3 regions of the Candidatus Palauibacter polyketidifaciens genome follow, and region 1 is predicted to be linked to each of the others. Evidence: riboswitches for the same ligand, from Rfam matches in the RefSeq annotation. Region 1 holds a riboswitch; each other region holds the start of a gene.
What was found. A riboswitch is a leader RNA that binds a small molecule or an ion and turns the genes downstream of it on or off. The one in region 1 is predicted to bind S-adenosylmethionine.
Positions count from the first base shown of each region.

Region 2: it holds a riboswitch for S-adenosylmethionine, as region 1 does, so the genes downstream of both, metB (cystathionine gamma-synthase) here and metH (methionine synthase) in region 1, are expected to answer to the same signal.
Region 3: it holds a riboswitch for S-adenosylmethionine, as region 1 does, so the genes downstream of both, RN729_RS07905 (alpha/beta fold hydrolase) here and metH (methionine synthase) in region 1, are expected to answer to the same signal.

Region 1 is NZ_CANPVO010000039.1:110,791-118,315, forward strand. It holds gene metH (methionine synthase) at 1-2,744, opposite strand, end outside; SAM riboswitch at 2,783-2,856, opposite strand; gene RN729_RS11000 (DUF5916 domain-containing protein) at 2,952-5,750, shown strand; gene menC (o-succinylbenzoate synthase) at 5,934-7,085, shown strand; gene RN729_RS11010 (GNAT family N-acetyltransferase) at 7,082-7,525, shown strand, end outside.
Region 2 is NZ_CANPVO010000042.1:2,973-10,497, reverse strand. It holds gene RN729_RS11660 (6-bladed beta-propeller) at 1-26, opposite strand, end outside; gene RN729_RS11655 (hypothetical protein) at 120-551, opposite strand; gene RN729_RS11650 (hypothetical protein) at 574-1,527, opposite strand; SAM riboswitch class I at 1,859-1,977, shown strand; gene metB (cystathionine gamma-synthase) at 2,068-3,285, shown strand; gene RN729_RS11640 (hypothetical protein) at 3,373-3,690, shown strand; gene RN729_RS11635 (ABC transporter ATP-binding protein) at 3,790-4,530, shown strand; gene RN729_RS11630 (ABC transporter permease subunit) at 4,549-5,973, shown strand; gene RN729_RS11625 (DUF3526 domain-containing protein) at 5,975-7,405, shown strand.
Region 3 is NZ_CANPVO010000025.1:34,247-41,771, reverse strand. It holds gene RN729_RS07935 (sodium:solute symporter family protein) at 1-279, opposite strand, end outside; gene RN729_RS07930 (DUF4212 domain-containing protein) at 276-581, opposite strand; gene RN729_RS07925 (hypothetical protein) at 702-2,402, opposite strand; gene RN729_RS07920 (O-acetylhomoserine aminocarboxypropyltransferase/cysteine synthase family protein) at 2,505-3,800, opposite strand; gene asd (aspartate-semialdehyde dehydrogenase) at 3,919-4,953, opposite strand; gene RN729_RS07910 (hypothetical protein) at 4,950-5,729, opposite strand; SAM riboswitch class I at 5,826-5,942, opposite strand; SAM riboswitch class I at 6,021-6,145, shown strand; gene RN729_RS07905 (alpha/beta fold hydrolase) at 6,219-7,220, shown strand; gene RN729_RS07900 (CocE/NonD family hydrolase) at 7,290-7,525, opposite strand, start outside.

The sequences.
Region 1 (7,525 bases):
TACTCGGCCCGCACGCGCCGGTACTCGGCGCGGGTCCGCTCCACGAACTCCGCTCCGTCGCCGCCCAGGAGCTTGCCCACGACCCCGACGGCCCGCGAAGCGTCGAGCACGTGCACGGTCGCCCCCGAGTACCGTTCCTCGATCTTGACGGCGGTATGCTTCCGCGAGGTCGTCGCGCCTCCGATGAGGAGGGGCACCGCGAACGCCTCCCGTTCCATCTCGCTCGCCACCCGCACCATCTCGTCGAGCGACGGCGTGATCAGGCCGCTGAGCCCGATCGCGTCCGCGCCGTGGGCCCTCGCCTCCGCAAGAATGCGGTCCGGGGGGACCATGACGCCGAGATCCACGGTGTCGTAGCCGTTACACTGCAGCACGACGCCGACGATGTTCTTCCCGATGTCGTGGACGTCCCCCTTCACCGTCGCGAGGAGAATCGTCCCCTTCCCCTTCCGGGCCACCACTTGGGAACCGGAGTTGGCACCCGCCGCGGAGGTCGCCCGTGCCGCCTTCTCCGCCTCCAGGTGAGGGACGAGGAAGGCGACGGCCCGCTTCATCACGCGCGCCGACTTCACGACCTGGGGCAGGAACATGCGACCGCTCCCGAACAGGTCGCCGACGCGGTTCATCCCCGCCATGAGCGGCCCCTCGATGACCTCCAGCGCCTTGCCGTACAGGAGACGGGCCTCCTCGGCGTCCTCTTCGATGTGTTCGACGATCCCTTCCACGAGCGCGTGCTCGAGCCGCGTCTCGACGCCCTCCGAACGCCAGGCGTCGTCCACCCGCGTCTCGATCCCTTCGTCCCGGATCCGGCCCGCGAGATCCGTCAGCCGCTCGGTCGCGTCGGGCCGGCGGGCGAGGAGCACATCCTCCACCGCTTCGAGCAGTTCCGGGTCGATGTCGTCATAGAGCGGAAGCCGTCCCGCGTTCACGATCCCCATGTCGAGTCCGGCCGCGATCGCGTGGTACAGGAAGGCCGTGTGCATCGCCTCCCTCACGGCGTCGTTTCCCCGATAGGAGAAGGAGATGTTGCTGATTCCGCCGCTCGTCATCGCGCCGGGGAGTTCGTTCTTGATCCGGCGGACGGCCTCGATGAAGGCGACCCCGTACCCGTCGTGTTCCGCGATCCCCGTGCCCACGGCGAAGACGTTGGGATCGAAGATGATCTCCCCCGGACGGAACCCGGCGCCGAGCAGGAGGCGGTAGGCGCGGGCGCAGATCTCCAGCTTGCGGTCCACAGTGTCCGCCTGCCCCCGTTCGTCGAAGGCCATGACGATGACGCCGGCCCCGTAGCGGCGGATGAGGGCCGCCTGCTCGAGAAACGCCTCCTCCCCCTCCTTGAGCGAGATCGAGTTCACGACCGCCCTTCCCTGCGTACACTTCAGCCCCGCCTCGATGACCTCCCAGCGCGAGGAGTCGATGACCGTCGGGACGCGGGCGATGTCGGGTTCCGCCGCGATGAGGTTCAGGAAGCGCGTCATCGCGGCCTCGGAGTCCAGGAGACCCTCGTCCATGTTCACGTCGAGGAGTTGCGCGCCGTTCAGCACCTGGTCGCGCGCGACCTCGACTGCTTCGTCGAAGGCGTCCTCACGGATCAGCCGCGCGAAGCGGGCCGAACCCGTGACGTTGGTGCGCTCGCCGATGTTCACGAACAGCGTGTCGGGCCGGATCGCGAGCGGCTCGAGACCCGAGAAGCGGGGCAGCGGATCGATCAGGGGCACGGGTCGCGGCGGCACACCGTTCATGCGCTCCGCGATCGCCCGGATGTGTTCCAGCTCCGTCCCGCAGCAGCCGCCGACGAGGTTGAGGAGCCCGCGATCCGCGAAATTGCCCAGCAGGTCGGACATATGGGCCGGCGTATCGTCGTATCCGCCGAACTCGTTCGGCAGGCCCGCGTTGGGGTGGCAGCCCACGGGAACGTCGGCCACGGCGGAGAGTTCCGCGACGTAGGGCTCGAGTTCCTCGGCTCCGAGCGCGCAGTTGAGACCGACGAAGAGGGGGTCGGCGTGACGGATCGAGAGCCAGAACGCCTCGACCGTCTGCCCCGAGAGCGTGCGTCCCGACAGGTCCGTGATCGTCCCCGACACGGCGATGGGGATCTCTTCGCCAAGCTCCGCGCCGACTTCGAGGATGCCGCAGATCGCGGCCTTCGCGTTGAGCGTGTCGAACACCGTCTCGACGAGCAGCACGTCGGCGCCGCCTTCCAGCAGCCCCTCCGCCTGCAGGCGGTACGCGGCGGCCAGTTCATCGAAGGTGACGGCGCGGAAGGCGGGGTCCTCCACGTCCGGAGAGAGGGACGCCGTCCGGTTCGTCGGACCCAGGCACCCGAGTACGAAGCGGGGACGGGTCGGGTCCCTGCGCGTGAAGTCGTCGGCGGCCCGGCGTGCGAGCCGCGCGGCCGCCACGTTGACTTCGCGGATCAGGTGCTCGTTGCCGTGTTCGGGCGAGATGCCGTAGTCCGCCTGGGAGATGGCCTGGGCGTTGAACGTGTTCGTCGTGATGAGATCGGCCCCGGCCTCCAGGTAGCTGCGGTGGAGGGACGCGATGTCGTCGGGACGGGTGACGCACAGCACGTCGTGGTTCCCGAACAGCGGCTGCGGATGGCCCGCGAGCGGGCCCGCGCGATAGGCCGCCTCGTCGAGGCCCAGCCGCTGGATCATCGTTCCCGTGCCGCCATCCATCAGGAGGATGCGCCGGTCGAGCGCCTCCCGAATCTGTGCGACGCGTTTTCTTCGGCCTTCGGACACGACGTTCACCCCAAAAAAAAGCCCGGTCGCCAAAGAATCGCGCCCGGGGCGTGGCTCTTTAGCGATTGTTTTGCGTGGCTGCAATCCGCCTCAAATCACCACGTCCGGATTCCCCCGGCAGACGCCAAACTAGCGCTCTCGCGGCGCCGACGAAACTTGGATCGGACTCCATTAAACGATGTCGCGGGAAGATGTGTCTGGCCTTACATGCAAAACTGGCGTCTGGCGAGCCGCGCGGTGCTCCTCTCCGCGGCTCTCGCGATAAACGGGGTGGGGTGGGGGCTTCACGGGCAGCAGGAGGGGCTCTCACCGCCCGAAGGACCCGAAGCGACCGTCTTCAGGGGAGGCGTGTATCCGGCGGCCGTGGACGCGGTGCGCCGCGAGGGCGCGCTCTCGATCGACGGCCGACTCGACGACCCGGCGTGGCAACCGGCCCCCATCATCACGGACTTCGTCCAGGGCGTCCCGCTGGAGGGAGCGGATCCGTCGGAGCCCACCGAGGTCCGGGTCGTGTTCGACGACGGCGCGATCTACGTCGCCGCCCGCTTGTACGAGAGCGACCCAAGCGTGATCCGGGCGCGTCTCACCCGCCGGGATGAACGGGGTTCCTTCGATTCCTTCAAGCTCTCCCTCGATCCGAACCGGGACGGGCTGACCGGCTACGAGTTCGAGGTCAGCGCCGCCGGCGCCGAGACGGACCGGTACCTGTTCGGCGATACGCAGGAAGACGTGAACTGGGACGCGATCTGGGACTCCGCGGTGCAGGTCGACGACCGAGGGTGGACGGTGGAGATGCGGATCCCGCTCTCCCAGATCCGCTACGAAGCCCGCCCCGGCATGCAGACGTGGGGCATCAACTTCGAGCGGCGGCGTCTCGAGACGAACGAAACGGACTACTTCGCCCTGCAGTCGCGCACGGCCCGGGGGCGAGTCAGCCAGTTCGGCACGATCGACGGCCTGCAACTCCCCCGATCGAGCCGGAGGTTCGAGGTCCGGCCCTTCGCCGTGTCCCAGTACCACACCGCCCCCGCGACGCCCGGGAACCCGCTGTTCGACGGCACCGAGATGGAGCCGCGCGGGGGGCTCGACATGAGCATGGGGATCGGCTCCGCCTTCAGCCTCGATGCGACGGTTTATCCCGACTTCGGCCAGGTGGAGGTGGACCCCGAGGTCATCAACCTCACGGCGTTCGAGACGTTTTTCCCGGAGAAGCGCCCCTTCTTCGTACGCGACGCGCAGATCTTCACCTTCGCCGGCTCGCGCGGCGGCCGCTTCGGTGGCGGCAAGGCGCTCTTCTTCAGCCGGCGGATCGGACGGGAACCGCGGGGATCCGGACCTTACGAGGCGGACTTTCACGACGAGCCCCACGTGACGTCGATCCTGGGGGCGGCGAAGCTCACGGGCAGAACCCGGAGTGGTCTCTCCGTAGGCGCCCTGGCGGCGGTCACCGGACAGGAGATGGGGCAGGCGTTTTTTGCCGAGGATGATTCCCTCGGAAGGTTCGTGGCCGAGCCCCAGGCCGAGCACGCGGTCGTTCGGCTGCAGCAGGATTTCCGCGGGGGCGCGAGCAAGATCGGCGTGATCGGCACCGGGCTCAAGCGGGAGCTCCCGGGAGACGGATCGTTCGATTTCCTCCCCTCCGAGGCGTTCAGTTTCGGGGTCGATTTCGAACACCAGTGGGGCGGACGCCGCGGCCGCGACTATCGTCTGTGGGGGTTCTACTCGGGCAGTCTGGTCCAGGGATCGAGCGATGCGCTCCTCCGGCTGCAGCGCAATCCCACGCATTACTTCCAGCGCCCCGACGCGACCTACCTGGCGGTCGACTCCACCGCTACTTCCATGTTCGGGAGCGACTGGCGGGTACAGCTCGAGAAGGAGGGCGAGCACTGGACCTGGGGCACATGGGCGGGCCAGCAGACACCGGGCTTCGAGGTCAACGACTTCGGTTTCCTCACGACCGGCGAGCGGCTCGACGTGGGAGCCCGTATCGGATACCGGGAGATCAGGCCGGGCAACCTGTTCCGAAACTACAACATAAGCCTCTTCACCTACCACAACTTCCGTCACTCGCTGCTGGAGAAGGTGTGGGGTCCGGACCATTTCCGCCGGTCCTACGACACGGGCGCGGCGTGGATGAGCGGAAGGTTCACCTTCCTGAACAACTGGGCCTTCAACCTCAACCTCTCGTATTCGCCCGAGTCCCAGTCCGACACGCAGACCCGCGGCGGTCCGCTCATGACGGAACCCGCGGAGTTCAACGTGCGGGTGGACGCGAACACGGATCGGAGCCGGTCGTTCCACGTGTCGCCGCGTTTCTCGTACCGCGTGGCGGCGCAGGGCCGGGGGCACGACTTCAACACGGGCCTGAACATCTCCTATCGGCCGCTTCCGAACTGGCGGTTTTCGCTGAGCCCGAACTACACGGACAGGCGGGATGCAGCGCAGTACGTGACGCGGACGAGCACCCTCGACTACCTGCCGACATACGGGACGCGATACCTGTTCGGAGACCTCCAGCGGACGGGATTCTCGATGGAGACCCGGCTGAACGTGTCCTTCACGCCTAACGTCAGCCTCCAGCTCTATGCGCAGCCGCTCCTCTCCGCGGGTGACTATCTCGGCTATCGACAGCTCGAGGCCCCCGGATCGTTCGACTTCGTCGAATACGCCGAGGGGCGGGCCTACCGCTTCAACGGCGTCGTCACCGGCTGCACGGACGGGACGACGTGCGCCTTCAACGGCTCGCGCTATTTCGACTTCGATGGCGACGGCACGCTGGACTACTCCACCCGGGACCGCGACTTCAACATCCGTTCTCTGCGCGGCAACGCGGTGTTCCGCTGGGAGTACCGCCCGGGTTCCGAGCTCTTCCTCGTCTGGCAGCACGCGCGCCGCGAGAGCGTCCCGCTCGGCAGTTTCGACCTCAATCGGGACCTGGAGGGGCTGTTCCTCGCGCCGGCCGAGAACGTCTTCATCGTGAAGGTGAGTCACTACCTCTCCATCTGACCCGCCCCGCCGAGCCCGGATTCTGGCGCGAGCCGTGCGGCAACGGCTAACGTCCCGCTAACTGACCGGGTCTTTCCGCGGCTGATGGACCCCGACCGTACGGGGTTCCCGCGCCGACACCGGATCGGGCCCGGAGTGATGAGTTGCGGAGCGACCCACCCCACGGAGACGAACGCCTTGCCGATGAGTCCTCTGTGCCTGACGGACGTCACGCTGCGGGAGATCGAACTCCCGCTCCGGGAGCGGTTCATCATCTCGTCCGGATGGGTCGAGAACCGCCGCATCCTTCTCCTTGAACTCCGCGACGAGAGCGGCGCCACGGCCTGGTCGGAGTGCGTGTGCGGGGAGGAGCCGAACTACTCCCCCGAGACCGTGGACACGGCGCGGCTGGCGTTGCGGCGATGGCTGTTGCCGCGGGTGCTGGGGCGGGAACTCGAGAGCCCGGAGGCGGTCAAGCCCCTTCTGGACGAGGGCGTTCAGGGCCACCCCATGGCCAAGGCCGCGATCGAGATGGGCATCTGGGGCCTGAGCGCGGAAGTCCGGGGCGTCTCGCTGTCGGAGCTCGTCGGAGGGACCCGGGAGCGGGTGCCGACGGGCATCTCGCTCGGCCTCCAGCCTTCGCCGGCCGCGCTCGTCGAGAAGGCGCGGCAGGCGGTCGAGCAGGGCTACGGGAAGATCAAGCTCAAGATCAGCCCGGAGAAGGACATCGAGTACGTCGCGGCGGTGCGCGAGGCGCTGGGGCCCGACCGTGAACTCGCCGTCGACGCGAACGCCGCGTACACGCTGGACGACACGGACCGCCTGGCGGAACTCGACGGTTTCGGACTGATCATGATCGAGCAGCCGCTGGCCGCAGGCGATCTCGTGCGCCATGCCCGGCTCCAGGAACGGCTCGCCACCCCCGTCTGCCTCGACGAGTCGATCGTGGACCCGGCGTCATGCGAGGACATGCTGGCGCTCGGCAGCGGGCGGATCGTGAACATCAAGCCGGGTCGCGTCGGCGGGTTCCGGAACTCCCGGGAGATCCACGACATCTCGGCGCGGGCCGGGGTCCCCGTCTGGTGCGGGGGGATGCTCGAGAGCGGGATCGGACGCGCCTACAACGTGGCGCTGGCTTCGATGGCAAACTTCCGGCTTCCCGGCGATCTGTCGCCGAGCGCCCGCTACTGGGATCGCGACGTCGTCACCCCTGAGTGGACGATGAGCGCGGATGGCTTCGTGACGGTGCCGCGCGACCGGCCCGGGATCGGCGTCGAGGTGGACATCGAGCGCGTGGAAGCGCTGACGCGACGGAGCGAGACGGTCGCCGCCCCCGGCGTCCGCGTTCCGGCGTGACGGAGTTTCGCGCGATCGAGACGCTCGAGGAGTGGCGTGCGTGCGTACGGCTCCAGGAGATGACGTGGGGGGAGGGGTTCTCCGACATCGTTCCCGCCTCCGTCCTCCAGGTCTCGCAGAAGATCGGCGGCTTCACGGGCGGGGCGTTCGAGGGCGGGCGCATGATCGGCTTCGTCTATTCCCTGCTTGGGCGGTTCGAAGGTGTCCCCTCTCACTGGTCGCACATGCTGGCCGTGGAGCCGTCCGCGCGCGGGCGGGGCCTGGGCCGCGACCTGAAGCTCTTTCAGCGGGAGTCTGTCCGGTCCGATGGCATCCACACCATCTTCTGGACGTACGACCCCATGGTCGCGCGCAACGCACACTTGAACCTGAACCGGCTCGGTGCGACGGTGCTTCGCTACGCGCCGAACATGTACGGCGCCGATACGGGGAGCCCCTTG
Region 2 (7,525 bases), on a different contig from region 1:
ACAGCGGCAAGCACCGCTTTGATCATGATCCGATCTCCTATCCGTACTCTGAGCCACCGATGATCGGAAGAAGCCCCGGGCCTCGGTTTCCTCCGATCATCGGCAACGCCCGAGCGGCCTCAGATGACGATCGACTCCGTCCGGCGACGCATGTCCTCCGCCTCATCCGCACTGTAGGCTCTCGCTACGATGCGGTTCTTGCAGTCACGAACGTGTTGGAACGTCGACTGCGGTGTCCCGGGTGCGTCGGAGGTTACCGATGCGAATGTTCGCTCTCGCACGAGCGCGCCGTCCGCACCGACGGATGTGGACTGGGCGCGCGTGATGCGAGGATCACACCACAGGCGGCCCCACGAAACACAAAACGAAATGCCCCCCCATTCGCCGCTATAGCACGAGTCGTTGAGATACGGACCGTCAGATGTACACTCAGCCGTCAAGGAATCGCACGTCTCACACCACTGTGCTTGGACGGTGTCCGGCGTCAGAGCTGCGACGCCGAGGATGATCGCGCCGGCGATCATCCAGTTCGAGATCTTCTTCGTCAGCATGTTCCGCTCCTTCGTTTCGGGTTCAATCCCTGGCCCGGGGTGGCTGCCAAGTCCATTCGTAGGTGAGGATCTCGACGCGGTCCGTCCGGCGGACGGCCAGCAATTGCCGCCGGTACGGAGAGGTGTCGAGAATCCCGAATGGCACGTCGATGACCCGTCGGCGCCTGAACGCGCCCGATGAGTCGTAGAAGACGAGGTGACGCCGGTCCGAAGCGAGATCGGCGAGCACCTGGACGAAGCCGGAGTCGAGGGCGAACACGCCCGTGCCGATCCACGGGTCGCTCGCGTAGTAAGTTTCGTTGCCGGCGGGGATACGCCCCGCCGGTGTGCGGTCGCTGCCGTCCGCCGCGGCCGACCATGCGAACGGAAATTGGCGGGACGAGACGATGATGCCGTTTGGCCCGCTCGACACGGAGATGGCCACGCTGTCGGACCAGGCGATCGGCAGATCCACGCTCGACGCGGAGAAGGGTGTGCCGCCGTCCCTCACGAGCGAGACCCGCGTCGTCGGGATTCCGTCGGACCCGCCGCGGTCCGTCCCGCTGGCGGACACCCAGCCGGCCGCGTCACGAGCAGCGGGCAGGCTCGGGTCGGGGCCGGTCCAGGCGGTCGCGCGGCATTGGTCATCGGAGAAGCGGATGATCCGCGGCTCATCCGCCCCCGCCATGCCCCCGTCGATGATCTCGATGACGGGCGCTCCTCCCGCCGCCGGGGTGCTCACGAACGCCGCTCCGAGCGGCGCGCGGATCCTCTCGGGGCACACGGCGCGTGCCTCGGCGTGGCGCGTCGATGCGACCCAGACCGTATCGCCACTCCAGAACAGGCTGGCATCCCCTCGCGGAGACAGCGCGCCGCCGCGAACGAGGATGTGCCCGGGCATTACGTGCCTGCCGGATTCGGTTAGCACCAGGCGGCCCGCCTGTGCGGACACGCGCCCGTTCGCCGCGATCCACGCCGTGCAGCAGATGGCGATCAAGCCCTTGTATGATCTGGCCCGTGGTCGTCGCATGTCCCCGTGCGTCTGCTCTCCGCCGTCGCCTTACGATCCACGCCTGACCTGGATCGGTTCACACGAGGGAAAAAACCGAAAGCCACGTGAGGCTCTCGACAATGTCAAAACCGATGGTTGGGTGTATCAAAAGTGTTGGTTGGCCGCCTGCGACCGCCCGAGGAGCGCCGGATCGTCCCGCTCGTGCGATCCGTTCCGACGGGGCGCGGGACGCTTTCGAGCGCTGGACCCGGAAGCGGGACAGGACGCCGTATTAGTTGACATCCGATGGCCACTCCCGTAAAACTGCCCGCACGACAACTCATCGAGACCGGCTGAGGGACAGGCCCGTTGACGCCGGGGCAACCTGCGGGAAGTGGCATTCCCGCAAAGGTGCCAACTCCTGCGGTGGACTCGCTTCCACCGTGAAGATGAACCGCCCGCCGCCCTTCGGGGCGGTAGCCGCAGTCACAGGGTGTCGAATCTCCGGAGTCCGATGAGGTACACTCGAGACTCGGAGAGGTCACCATGACCCACCGCTCTGCCGCTCGCGTTGCCTCGTCCCCCGTCACACGCGCTGTGCGGGCGGGGCTTGGCGTCGACACCGCCCATCGGGCGGTCATGCCACCGATCCATCTCTCCACGAACTTCGTCTTCGACGCGCCGGGCGTATACGCGAAGTACGACTACACCCGCACAGCCAACCCGACGCGGGATCTCGCGGCCGAAACGATCGCCGAACTCGAGGGAGGGTGCGGTGCCGTGATCACGTCGTCAGGAATGTCGGCCATCGCCGTGTCGACGCGCCTGCTTTCAGCGGGCGATCTGCTCCTGGCGCCTCGCGACTGCTACGGAGGCAGCCACCGCCTCTTCTCCGCCGAGGCGAACCGTGGCGGGTATCGCGTCGAGTTCATCGACCCGTGGGAGTCCGCATCGCTCGAACTCGCGCGCCGACTCCGGCCCCGGATGATCTGGATCGAGACGCCCAGCAACCCACGCCTGCGGATCACCGACATCGCCGCGTGGGTGCGAGTGGCGCGCGACATCGGGGCGATCTGCGTGGCCGACAACACCTTCCTCTCGCCCGTCAACCAGCGCCCGTTGGAGTTCGGCGCCGATCTCGTCGTGCACTCGACGACGAAGTTCCTGAACGGCCACGGAGACGTGGTGGGCGGGGCGGTGGTCGCCGCGGATGAGGATCTGCTCGAAGAAATCGCCTGGTGGACCAACGTCATGGGTGTGTCGGGGGCTCCGTTCGACTCGTATCTGACGCTCAGGGGAATGCGGACCCTCCACGCGCGCAGCTGCATGCACGAGGCGAACGCGCTCCGCATCGTGGATCTGCTGGACCGCAGCGACGTCGTCACGCGCGTCTATCACCCGAGCCTGCCCGATCACCCGGGGCACGATATCGCGCGGCGGCAGCAGACGGGGTGGGGCAGCCTCGTTTCGTTCGAACTGCGCGGCGGACGGGCGGCGGTGGACGCCTTCGTGGACGTGCTCGAGTACTTCGCCCTGGCCGAGTCGCTGGGTGGCGTCGAGAGCCTGGTCGCGCACCCCTGGACGATGACGCACGCGTCGATGGATGAACCCGCCCGCCGGGCGGCGGGGATCGGCGAGGGACTGCTCCGGTTGTCCGTGGGGATCGAGGCCTGTGAGGACCTGGAGGCCGATCTGAAGCGGGCACTCTCGGCGGCTGAGCGTCCGCCAGCGCGTGCCGCGCGGGTGCCCGCGGCTCAACGTTGACCGGGTGCCGCGCGTTCTCTAAGGTGCCGCCGCCGCGGCCGCTCTCGGGCGGTCCGGCGCGCCGATCCGCGGGACGGAAGGGGAGCCATGGCAAACCAGGTCGATGCCGGACGATCCAGGCGCCGCATGCGCTTGCTGTCCGGAGTCCTGGTCGCCCTTTCGCTCGTCGTCGTCGGCCTCGCGGAGGGTACGCATTCACACGACGACGCGGCCGATTCCCCGGCGGCGTGTTCGATCTGCGAACTGGCGCACAAGGCGGACCCCGTGGTGTCCTCGGCGACGCCGACCGTCATCGAACCGCGTCTCGTGCCGGCTCCGGCGCTTCGGGGGCACCGGCTGAATGCCCGGGCCGCCCATCTCTCCCCCCACCGTAGCCGGGCTCCTCCGCTTCCCATCTCTCTGTAGCGAAAGTCTGTAGCGAAGCCGCACTGCCGGTCCGGAGACCGGCAGGAGACTTGTCGCCCGCGCCGGTGACGGCGCGGCCAACGCGAGAGATGGAGATCCATGCAGACCGCCGAATCGGGAGCGGGACAACCGCCCCTTCTCGAGGCCCGCGGGCTCAGCAAGCGCTATGGTGCCACGCAGGCCCTCGATTCACTCGACCTGGCCATCGAGCCGGGAGAGGTCTACTGCCTCCTCGGCCCCAACGGGGCGGGGAAGACCACGACGATCAACCTTTTCCTGGGCTTCGTGCCGCCCTCCGGAGGCCAGGCCCTGGTGTCCGGCATGGACGTGTCGACCCACGACCGCGAGACGAAGCGCCGGCTCGCCTACATCCCGGAACAGGTGATGCTGTACCGCAACCTCAGCGGGCTCGAGAACCTCGAGTACTTCGCCGCCCTGGGCGGGAAGGGGTCGCTGGGGCGGGAACGCCTCGCCGACATCCTCGTCGAAGCCGGCCTGGAGCGCGACGCGGTCGACCGGCGCGTGTCCGAGTACTCCAAGGGCATGCGGCAGAAGGTCGGGATCGCGATCGCGATGGCCAAGGAAGCCGACGCCCTTCTGCTCGACGAGCCGACCTCGGGTCTCGACCCCAAGGCCTCCAACGAGTTCTCGGCCCTGATCGAGCGGCTCAGGAATGACGGCGTCGCGGTGCTCATGGCGACGCACGACCTGTTTCGCGCCAAGGAGACCGGAACGCGTGTGGGCATCATGCGCTACGGAAGCCTCGTCACGGAGCTGGGCACGGACGAGATCGGCCACGCGGATCTCGAGCGCGTCTACCTGGAACACATGCACGACTAGCACGACTGGGAGGCGTAGATGATCAGGCACAGCATCCGTCATATCGTCCGCAAGGAATTCACAGATGTACTCCGGGACGGCCGTTTCCGGTGGTGCTCCGTCCTGGTGGGAACGCTGCTGCTCGTCTCCCTGGGCCACGGGTGGGTCCAGGCGCGGGAGGCGCAGCGGGAGCACGCGGCCGCACAGGCGACGGCCCGCGATCACTGGGAGTCACAGGGCGAGAAGAACCCCCACTCCGCGGCCCACTACGGCATCTATGCGTTCAAGCCGCGCCTCGCGCTGTCCTTCGTGGACGAGGGCGTGGACCCCTACACCGGAACATCGGTGTGGCTCGAGGCGCACCGGCAGAACGACTTCCTGCTGCGCCCCGCTCAGGACGCGACGTCGGCCCAGCGCGTCGGGGCGCTCACGGCGGCGCAGGTGCTGCAGCACCTCGTGCCCCTGCTCATCATCCTGCTGACGTTCGGCGCGCTCGCCGGCGAGCGTGAACGGGGCACGCTTCGTCAACTGCTCGCGACCGGGGTCGGGCGGCGCGATCTCGCACTGGGAAAGGCGCTGGGCATCGCAGGCGCGCTGGGGCTGCTCCTCGTGCCGGCGGCGGCCGTGGGGGCGGCGGCCCTCGTGGTCGGGAGTCCGGGTCCGGCGGCATCCCCGGTGGCCCGGGCCGCGGTCCTGGCCGTCGTATATCTGGTCTATTTCGCCGCCTTCGTGGCGCTTTCCCTGGCCGTCTCCGCCTGGGCCCGCTCGACGCGCACCGCGCTGGTGATCCTCCTGGGCGTGTGGGTGGTGAACGGGCTCGTGGCGCCGCGCGTGGCGGTGGACCTGTCGAAGTGGATGCACCCCACGCCCTCCGCCCTCGAGTTCGCTCAGACCGTGGAACGGGAGATGGCCACCGGCACGGAGGACATCATCCCTCCGGACCGGGCTGCGCTGGCCGAACGCCTCATGGCGCAGTACGGAGTCGAGCGGGTGGAGGATCTGCCGATCAACGACGTGGGTGCCTACCTCCAGGAGAGCGAGGAGTTCGGCAACCGGATCTTCGACCGCAACTACGGCGCACTCTGGGATACGTTCGAGCGCCAGGGCGTCGTCCACGAGCTGGTCGCGGTGGCGGCTCCTCTGCTTGCGGTGCGCGCGCTTTCCATGGGACTGGCCGGAACCGATGTCGAGCAGCACCGACACTTCGCGAGCGCCGCGGAGACGTACCGCCGGGACCTGATGCGGCGGATGAACGGCGACCTCACCGAGAACTCCCGCAGCGGCGATTTCTCCTACCAGGCCGGATCCGAACTCTGGGAGTCGACCCCGCCGCTGCGGTACGACGCTCCGACGCTGGGCTGGGTGCTGGGCAACCGGATCCTGTCGCTCGTCGTCCTCGGGGGATGGCTCGCGGGAACGATCCTGATCGCCGCGGCGCGCGTGCGGCGCGCGGAGGTGGCCTAGGATGACCGCGCGCACCGTCATCCGGAACGAGTGGCGCCTGCTCATGGCGGACCGACCGCTCCGGCTCGCGCTCGGGCTTTTCGCGCTCCTGCTGGTCTACGCGCTGGCCAACGGCGTGGTCTGGACGCGTTTTCAGGAGAGCACCGTGGAGGTCGCGCAGGCGGGAAACGTCGAGCGCGCCCTCGCGATCGAGCAGGAACTGACCGACATTGAGAACGGCGCGGAGCCGGCTTCCCCCTTCTCGGATCCGCGGCTCCCGAACGTGCTGGGCGGGCGCCGGGGCCGCCACACCGCGGTGCTGACGCCGGGGCCTCTGACGGCCCTGGCCGTCGGGCAGAGCGACCTGCTGCCGTACTACTACGACGTCAACATCTACACGAACGAGTCGTCGTTCCATCAGAACGGCGAGGTCGAGAGTCCCCTCAACCTGATGGTCGGGCGCTTCGATCTGGCCTTCGTCGTCGTGTACCTGCTGCCGCTGCTCGTACTGGCCCTGAGCTTCAACGTTCTCTCGGAGGAGCGCGAGCAGGGGACGCTGGCTCTGACCCTTTCGCAGCCGGTGTCGGCGCGGGGCGTCGTGGCGGCGAAGCTCGCCTTCCGCGCCCTCCTGGTCGTGGGCATGGTGCTCGCGGTCTCGCTGGCCGGGATCCTCGTCGCGGGCGACTTCGGCGCGCCCGGCCGGATCCTCCTCTGGTGCGCAGCGGTCGTCGCGTACGCGCTCTTCTGGTTCGTGCTCGCAGCGTGGGTGAACAGCCTTAGGCGGTCCTCCGCCTGGAACGCCACGGTGCTGGTGGGCGCGTGGCTGGTGCTGGTCGTCGTCCTCCCGGCCGGGATCAACATCGCGGCCGGACTCCTGCACCCGCTGCCGTCGCGCGTGCAGATGATCACCGCCCAGCGCGAGGCGTCGAACGATGCCGTGAACCGCCGCAGCGAACTCCTCGCCCGGTACCTGGAGGACCATCCCGAAATGGCCGAGGGCGTGGTGGCCGACGAACCCGGCCTGGGGGCGCTGGCGTGGGCCGCGACCGACGCCGTCAACCGTCGCCTGGAGGAGGTGACGGCCGAACACGATGCCAGCCGGGCGGAACAGATCGCGCTGGTGCGCCGCTACCGCTTCCTGTCGCCGGCGCTCATGGCCCAGGAGGTGCTCCTCGATGCGGCGGGGACGGGGGACGCGAGGTTTGCCGGCTTCCAGTCGCAGGTACGGGCCTTCGCCGAGCGGTGGCGGGACTTCTTCGTGCCCGCGATCGTCGCCGGCGAGCAGATGGACGCCGGCGCCTATTCCCGCGCACCGCAGTTCCGTCTCGCGGACGAGGCGTCCGGCGAGGTCACGCGCCGCGCCGCCGTTCCCCTCACGGTCTTGGGCGGACTCCTCATCCTGGTGGGTGCGGGCGCGGGGGTCGGGCTCGGACGGGTTCGAGGCGCGAGTTGAGGCTCGGCGGCCGCGTGCGGGGCGCAAACTGAACCCCCGCACCTACATGCGCCTGCTGACCGGGGTTTCGGTCGCGGTCTCGCTCCTCCTCGTAGCGGCCGCGGAGGGTACGCATACGCA
Region 3 (7,525 bases), on a different contig from region 1:
CGGAGCGAGCAGCAGCGCCAGGAGCACGTACCCGCCCGTCCACCCCATCAGGTAGACCGAGCCGTCGTACCCCAGGAAGGAGATGATCCCGGCCATCGAGATGAAGGAAGCGGCCGACATCCAGTCCGCCGCCGTCGCCATCCCGTTGGCCAGGGGATGGACCCCCTTGCCCGCCACGTAGAACTCGCTCGTGGAGTGGGCCCGCGACCAGATCGCGATCCCGATGTAGAGCGCGAACGAAAGTCCGACGAGCGTCGCCGTCCACTGGAGAACCGTCATGCCGCGCCCTCCTCTCCGGCTACGTCGTCACGCTCGTCGACGTCGAACTCCCGGTCGAGCCGGTTCATGAGGAAGACGTAGACGAAGATGAGGACGACGAAGACGTAGATCGCACCCTGCTGCGCGAACCAGAACCCGAGCGGAAAGCCCGTGCCCGGGATCCGGATCGTGTCGAGCGCATCGGCGAACACGATCCCGGCGCCGTAGGACGCCAGCGCCCAGATCGCGAGGAGCGTCCCCACATAGCGGAGGTTGCGGCGCCAGTACTCCAGATGATCGCGGCCTGCTGCGGGATGATTCATGGGTCTCCCAGCGTGCGGGTCCGAACTTCTGCGGGTTGCCAGGACTTCACTTCGGCGTCGCCCAAGGCTGCGGCCCGGGTGGGCGGCGCGCCAGTGTCACGCCTCGCGCAGCGACTGCGGTTACCAGAACACGCCGAAGACGAGCCAGGCCGAGATCGCGGCGAGAAGTCCCGTGTAGAGCGCGGGGCTGGCCAACAGCGGCACGCGTTCGCTGAAGGGGTGAAGGCGGATCGGGCCGAGCTCGCCGGAGCTCTTCGCCAGCCAGTCGTCGGCGCCCGGGGGCGACGCGTCGCCGGCAGCCGCCTCGACACCGGCCGTCCCGACACCGACCGTCTCCCGCCAGCGGGGGTGGAGCGCCGCAAAGGCGCAGCCGGCGGCCGTGAACGCGACCGCCCACACGAACGCCTCCCACTGACCGGTCAGCCAGGATGGCAGCCAGGACACGTCGATCACCTCGCGGTCCACGAAACCCACGACGCCGTACAGCCCCCCCGTCGCCAGGCCGGCCATCCCCACCCGCCGGTTCGTGCGCGTGACGGCGCCGACCAGGTAGACGATGAGGAGCGGCGTGACGAACACCGATGTGACCGAGCGGAAGGCGGCGAGCATCGTCGGCGCGCGCAGGATCAGCGGCAAGTAGGCGAACCCCAGCACCAGGATCGCGACCGTCGCCATGCGTCCCACGCGGAGGTAGTGGGCGTCGTGTCGGTCCCGCGAGATGAAGCGTGCATAGATATCACGCGTGAAGACGGCCGACATCGAAGAGCCCATCGAGTCGAACGTGCTCACCGCGGCGCTCACGACCCCGGCCACGACGAGCCCCTTGGCGCCGATCCCGAGGTAGGTGGAGATCAGGTGGGGGTACATTTCGTCGGGCCGGGCGAAAACCGGGAACTGCGCCCGCCCGAAGAGCCCGAGCATGCCCGTGAAGAGCAGGATGACGAGGCTCACGCCGACACCCAGGACCCCCGCCATCTTCATGTCCCACAGCGAGCGGGCGCCCATCATCCGCTGCGTCGAGGTGTGGCTCACCGTCCACCAGCCGGAGGAGATGAGGATCCACGCGATGAAGATGACGGCGGGCGACGTGGTCCCGTCCCGTCCCCGAAAGGCGCTCACATGGACCAGGTCCGCGGCGGCGAGCCCCGGCGCGAGTCCCTCGGCCGTCGTCCCCAGGCTCTCCAGTTGCGCGACCATCGCGTTCCAGCCGCCCACGGCCTGCCACACGGCGATGCACACCGCGAGACCTCCCGCCATCACGAGCACGCTCTGCAGCACGTCCGTCGCAACGACGGCCCGCAACCCGCCCACGGCCGTGTAGACCCCGGACAGGAGGACGAGTGACACGATCAGTGCCCAGGACAGTGCCGGCCTCAGGCCGCCGACCCCGACCAGCGTGAGATGGACGGACCAGATCATGAGTCCCAGCACGGAGGTCCGGTACTGGATCTGGATCAGCGCGCCGAGGACCCGCGTCCCCGGACCGAAGCGGTGCTCGAGGTACTCGGAGTTGGTGTACAGCCCGGCCCGGTAGATGGCGGGGACGATGAGGAAGGTCGCGATCGTCACCCCGACGAGTCCGCCGAACGTGTGCGCGGAGAGGAAATGCAGGCCCTCGCTCGCGATCGTCCCCGTGGCCGACACGAACTCCGAGTTGTCCATGTTCGTCGCGAACAGGGACAGGCCGACCGCCCACCACGGAAGCGCGCGCGAACTCAGGAACCACTCGCCGCTCGTGGAGGTGCCGCGCGCGCGGCGCAGCCCGTAGGCGATGATCGCACCGTTCAGTCCGAGGACGATCAGCCAATCCAGGGCGCTCAAGGGATGGAAACGCTCCTGCGGTGAGGTTGCCGCGGTCGGGCGAGGCGTCCGCTACCGTAGCCGGCGCCCCGCCCGACGGTCAACGGCGGCCGCTCGGGTCGGTCATGCGGCGACCGGCCGGGCGGACGCCGCCACGTCCAGCGCGCGGTCGAGGTCCTCGATGATGTCATCGATGTGCTCGATGCCTACGGAGAGCCGGATGGTCTCCGGACGCACGCCGACGCTGATCTGCTCTTCCTCGGTGAGCTGCCGGTGCGTCGTGGAGGCCGGGTGGCACGCCAGCGACTTGGCATCCCCGATGTTCACGAGCCGCTTGAACAGCTCGAGCGCGTCGTAGAACTTCACGCCCGCCTCGAAGCCGCCCTTCACCCCGAAGGTCAGGATCCCCGAGGCCCGGCCGCCCAGGTACTTCAGGGCCAGCTCGTGGTACGGATCGCCCGGCAGTCCGGCGTAGCTCACCCACTCCACGACCGGGTGGTCCTCCAAGTGCTTCGCCACCGCCAGCGCGTTCTCGGAGTGGCGCTCGATGCGGAGGTTCAGTGTCTGGATCCCCTGGATGATCTGGAACGCGTTGAAGGGCGAGATCGCCGACCCCGTGTTGCGCAGCGGTACCGTGCGCGCCCGCCCGATGTAGGCGGCCGGCCCGAGCGCCTCCGTGTAGACGACCCCGTGGTAGCTGGGCTCCGGCGTCGTGAACTGCGGATAGCGGCTCGCGTGCTCGGTCCACGGGAATTCCCCGGAATCGACGATCGCGCCGCCGAGGGAGTTGCCGTGCCCGCCGATGTACTTCGTCAGCGAGTGCACGACGATGTCGAAGCCGTGTTCGATCGGCTTGAGGAGCGCGGGCGTGGCGACCGTGTTGTCGACGATGGTGGCGACGCCGTGGGCGTGCGCCACGTCGGCGACGGCCGCGAGGTCCACGATGTTGCCCGCCGGGTTTCCGATGCTCTCGACGAACACCGCCTTCGTACGGTCATCGATCAGCTTGGCCAGGTCGTCCGGGCCGTCGCCCTCGGCGAAGCGCACTTCGATCCCCAGCTGCGGGAGCATGTGGGCGAAGAGCGTGTAGGTGCCGCCGTACAACTGGGGCACCGAGACGATGTTGTCGCCCGAGGCGGCGAGATTGAGGATCGAGTAGTTGACGGCCGCGCTGCCGGAGGAGAGCGCAAGCGTCGCCAGGCCGCGTTCGAGCTGGGCGAGTCGCTCCTCAAGGACGGCCTGCGTGGGGTTCATGATGCGGGAATAGATGTTGCCTTCGACCTCGAGGTTGAAGAGGTCCGCGCCGTGCTGCGCGTCGTCGAACTCGTACGCCACGGTCTGGTACAGCGGCACCGCGACCGCGTGCGTCGTGGGCTCGGATTCGTATCCGAGGTGGATTGCTACGGTCTCGTCTCTCATGATCTCCGTCTTCTCTCCAATGGGGCCCGATCTCTCGGGCGGTGAATATCCGCGCCTCCGGCCGATCGTTTCGTCGCTGCGGGACGGCCGTCGAACGCGGAGCTGTACTCCGTGTCGATCAGCCCCGCGCGCAGCCCGCGAGACAGAATTCGGCGTTGGCCAAACAGGCGCCGGCCGCGCCCCGGACGCCGTTGTGCGCGACCACGGTCATTGCGAGGTCGTGCGGCGGCGCGGCGCGGATCCTGCCCACGCTCGCCGCCATCCCGCCGGCCGCGCCGATGTCCAGGCGCGGCTGCGGACGGTCCGGCTCCGAGCGCACGATGAGCGGCCGTTCGGGAAGCGAAGGCAGGGCCGGCAGCGACGGCGGAGCCCGGAACTCCGCCAGCGCCCGGGCCGCGGCTCCCGGACTCGCCGGGGACGCGAACTTCAGGAACACGTTCGCCGTGTGGCCGTCAAGCACCGCGACTCGATTGACGCTCACCGCCACGGCGATCTCCGACCCCAGGATCTTGTTGAGTTCCGGTTCGATCTTCTCTTCCTCGCCGGGGATCCAGGGGATGGCGTTTCCCCCGATCTGGACGGAACCGACTCCGGTCAGGCCGCCGCCGGTCACCGCCTGGAGGGTGACGACCGTGGCGGCCTCGATCCCGAAGGCGTCGTGCAGCGGGGCGAGGGCCAGCGCCAGTCCCGCAACCACGCAGTTCGGGTTGGCGACGAGCCGGCCTCCCCCTTCCGACCAGGGTTGTTCGGCGGTGAGGGCCAGCGCCTGCGGGTTGACCTCCGGCACCAGCAGCGGCACGTCCGCCCTCAGCCGGTGAACCGAGGCGTTCGTGCTCACGATGTGCCCGGCCTCCGCGAGCGCCGGCTCGAGTTCGCGCGCCACCCCCGACGGAAGCGCGGACAGCACGATCCGGCATTCCGGTGGGTCCGTGACGACGCGGAGCGGCAGTCCGGCCGCCTCCGGGGGCGGGTCGCCGCCGAGGCTCCAACGGACGGCGTTGCCGTACCTCTCGCCCGCGCGCCTCTCCGATGCCGCGACGGAGGCGAGCCGGAGGGAGGGGTGCCCGTCCAGCATCCGGATCAGCCGCTGTCCGACGATCCCGGTCGCGCCCAGGACGGCGACCGGCAGGCGTTCGTCCAACCGACGGGTCATGCGCATCGGGCGCTCGCTTTCCGGCCGCTGTTGCGGTCATGTGCCGGGTCGTGCCGGCCGACCCACGTGCCGGTGCCGCCGGGGGCCGCGACGCGGAACGGGATTCGGTGGTCTTCGGCGAAACGCAGCGCCCGGTCCTGGACGACGCCACCGGCCGTCCGCCGGGCCTCTCTCCACGTCGCCGTGCGCAGCGGCGCGATGTCGGGGAACCGCTTCGGATCGGCCGGGAAGATCCCGTCCACATCCTTCACGAGGCGAACCTCTGTCGCGCCGAGCGCGTGGCCCAGGAAGAGGGCCGTGAGATCGGATCCTCCCCTCCCCAGCAGCGACGTCACCCCGGTCTCGTCGACGCCCACGAACCCGGGAAGGACGATCGCATCGTGGGCCGCGAAGGTCGTCTCGATCCGGCGGGCATCCACCGCCACCGGATCGGCGGATCCCAGCGGACCCTGCGTGCGGACGGGCAGGTGCCAGAACGACATGCCCACGGCGCGCACGCCGGCCGTCGCCAGCGCGAGGCGGAGCAGGGCGACGGACGCTTCTTCGCCCGTCGCCAGAAGCGACCCCATGAGATCGTCCGGGAGCGACGGAGCGACTTCGCGCGCCGCGGCGAGCAGATCGTCGGTTGTGTCACCCATGGCCGACACGACCGCGACGACGTTCGCGCCACCGGCGACTTCGGCCCGGATCTCCTCGGCCACCGACCGGTACGCGGCCGGACGCGCCAGCACGGATGAGCCGAATTTGAGTACGTGAACGCGGCGAACTTCGCGCAATGAAACGCCTCCCCGAGTCTCGATTCACACTCAGCGGACTCCGGAGAAGCGACGCCCTGGAAACGACAGCTGCCGTGCTAACGAAGCGCGGCGGGCGACTCATCTACCAACGGATCACATCCGTCGCAGGAGTTGGCACATCAGTGGAAGAGCCACCTTCCACAGGTTGCCCCGGTGTCTTCGGGCCTGTCCCTCGACCGGTCTCGATGAGCGTTGAGGGCGCAGAGGCTACAGGGTCGTGGGCCGCGCGTCAAGTTGACCTCCGCTGCCGAAGCCGCCAGGTTCGGCCGCTACTCATCGAGACCGGCTGAGGGACGGGCCCTTTGAAGCCGGGGCAACCGGGGCACGCGCGTTCACGCGCAGCCCAGCGGTGCCAACTCCTGCGGACCCTTGAACGGGGATCCGAGAGATGAGCGTCGCACCCGCACGGGTCGGTCGGCTGCTCCGGAGTTGGCGTCGCGCAAAACATGGAGAAGCCGATTGAACGCCGTGCTGCCGGAGGGTCGGAGGGGTGCCGTCGCGATGCCGGCGGAGTGGAGGCCGGAATTCGCGGCCGGGGTCGACGCTCGCTTCCGGGTGCGCTACGAGCTCGCCGGGCCCGAGGGCGCGCCGCTGCTCGTCGCCATGGGGGGGATCTCCGCCGACCGCCACGTCTGCGCGAACGTCCTGGATCCAGCGCCCGGCTGGTGGCGGAAGCTGGTGGGCCCGGATCTGGCCATCGATACCAACCGCTGGCGGCTGCTCGCGATCGACTTCCTCGGGTCTCCCGGGACGTTCGAGTCGACGGAGTTCGCCGACCCTTCGAAGGGTCTTTCGCCGGACCGGATTCACATCACGCCCGGCGATCAGGCGGAGGCCGTGGCGGTTGTGCTGCGCCACCTCGGCGTCGAACGGGCCCACCGCATGCTGGGCGCCTCGTACGGGGGGATGGTCGCGCTGGCGATGGGGGTCCGCCATCCCGCCCGTGTTGGCGGCGTCGTTCTGATCGGCGCGGCGCACCGCGGCCATCCGCAGGCCATCGGAATACACGCGGTGCAACGGTGGATCGTCGAGTTCGCGCTCCGGCACGGCCGGGGGAGCGAAGGCGTGGCTCTCGCCAGGGCGCTGGCGTTCACGACCTACAAGTCGGCGGCCGGGCTCGACGCCCGCTTCCCGCACGACTGGGAGTGGGAGGATGGCGCCCCGGTCTACGCCGTTGGCCGCTACCTGGAGGAACGGGGACGGGAGTTTGCGGATCGGTTCCCGGCGGAGACCTTTCTGACGCTGTCGGCTTCGGTCGATCTGTGCGACCTGCGTCCGGAGGAACTCGGCGTCCCCGCCTGGCTCATCGGGTGGGAGGAGGACACGCTGGTGCCGCCCTGGCTGCTCCGGGAGACCGCAAATCGGATCGGCGCGCCCTCGCACCTGCGGATTCTGAACTCGGACGCCGGGCACGACGCCTTCCTGCTACACGCGCCCGACTACGAGGAAGCCCTTCGAGCCTCGCTCTGACGCCGGGGAGGCGGCGATGCCGGCAAAATGACGATGCCGGCGAGGCGACGCCCAGCCCGGCGGCGACGCTCAGCCGAATGGCGCCGTCGCGACGGGAAGCCGCACGCATGAAGGATATGCGGCGGAGTGCAGGACCGTGTTGCGGGCCGTCCGCATGCGCGTGCCGGTCCCCACGTCCTCTCCCGTGTTGAGGTTGCGGCTGAAGCGGGGGAAGCAGCTGCTCGTGATCTGAAGCCGGATCCGGTGGCCAGCGCGGAACACGTGGCTCATCGGATAGAGCTGGATGCGGAACTCCGTTGCTACGT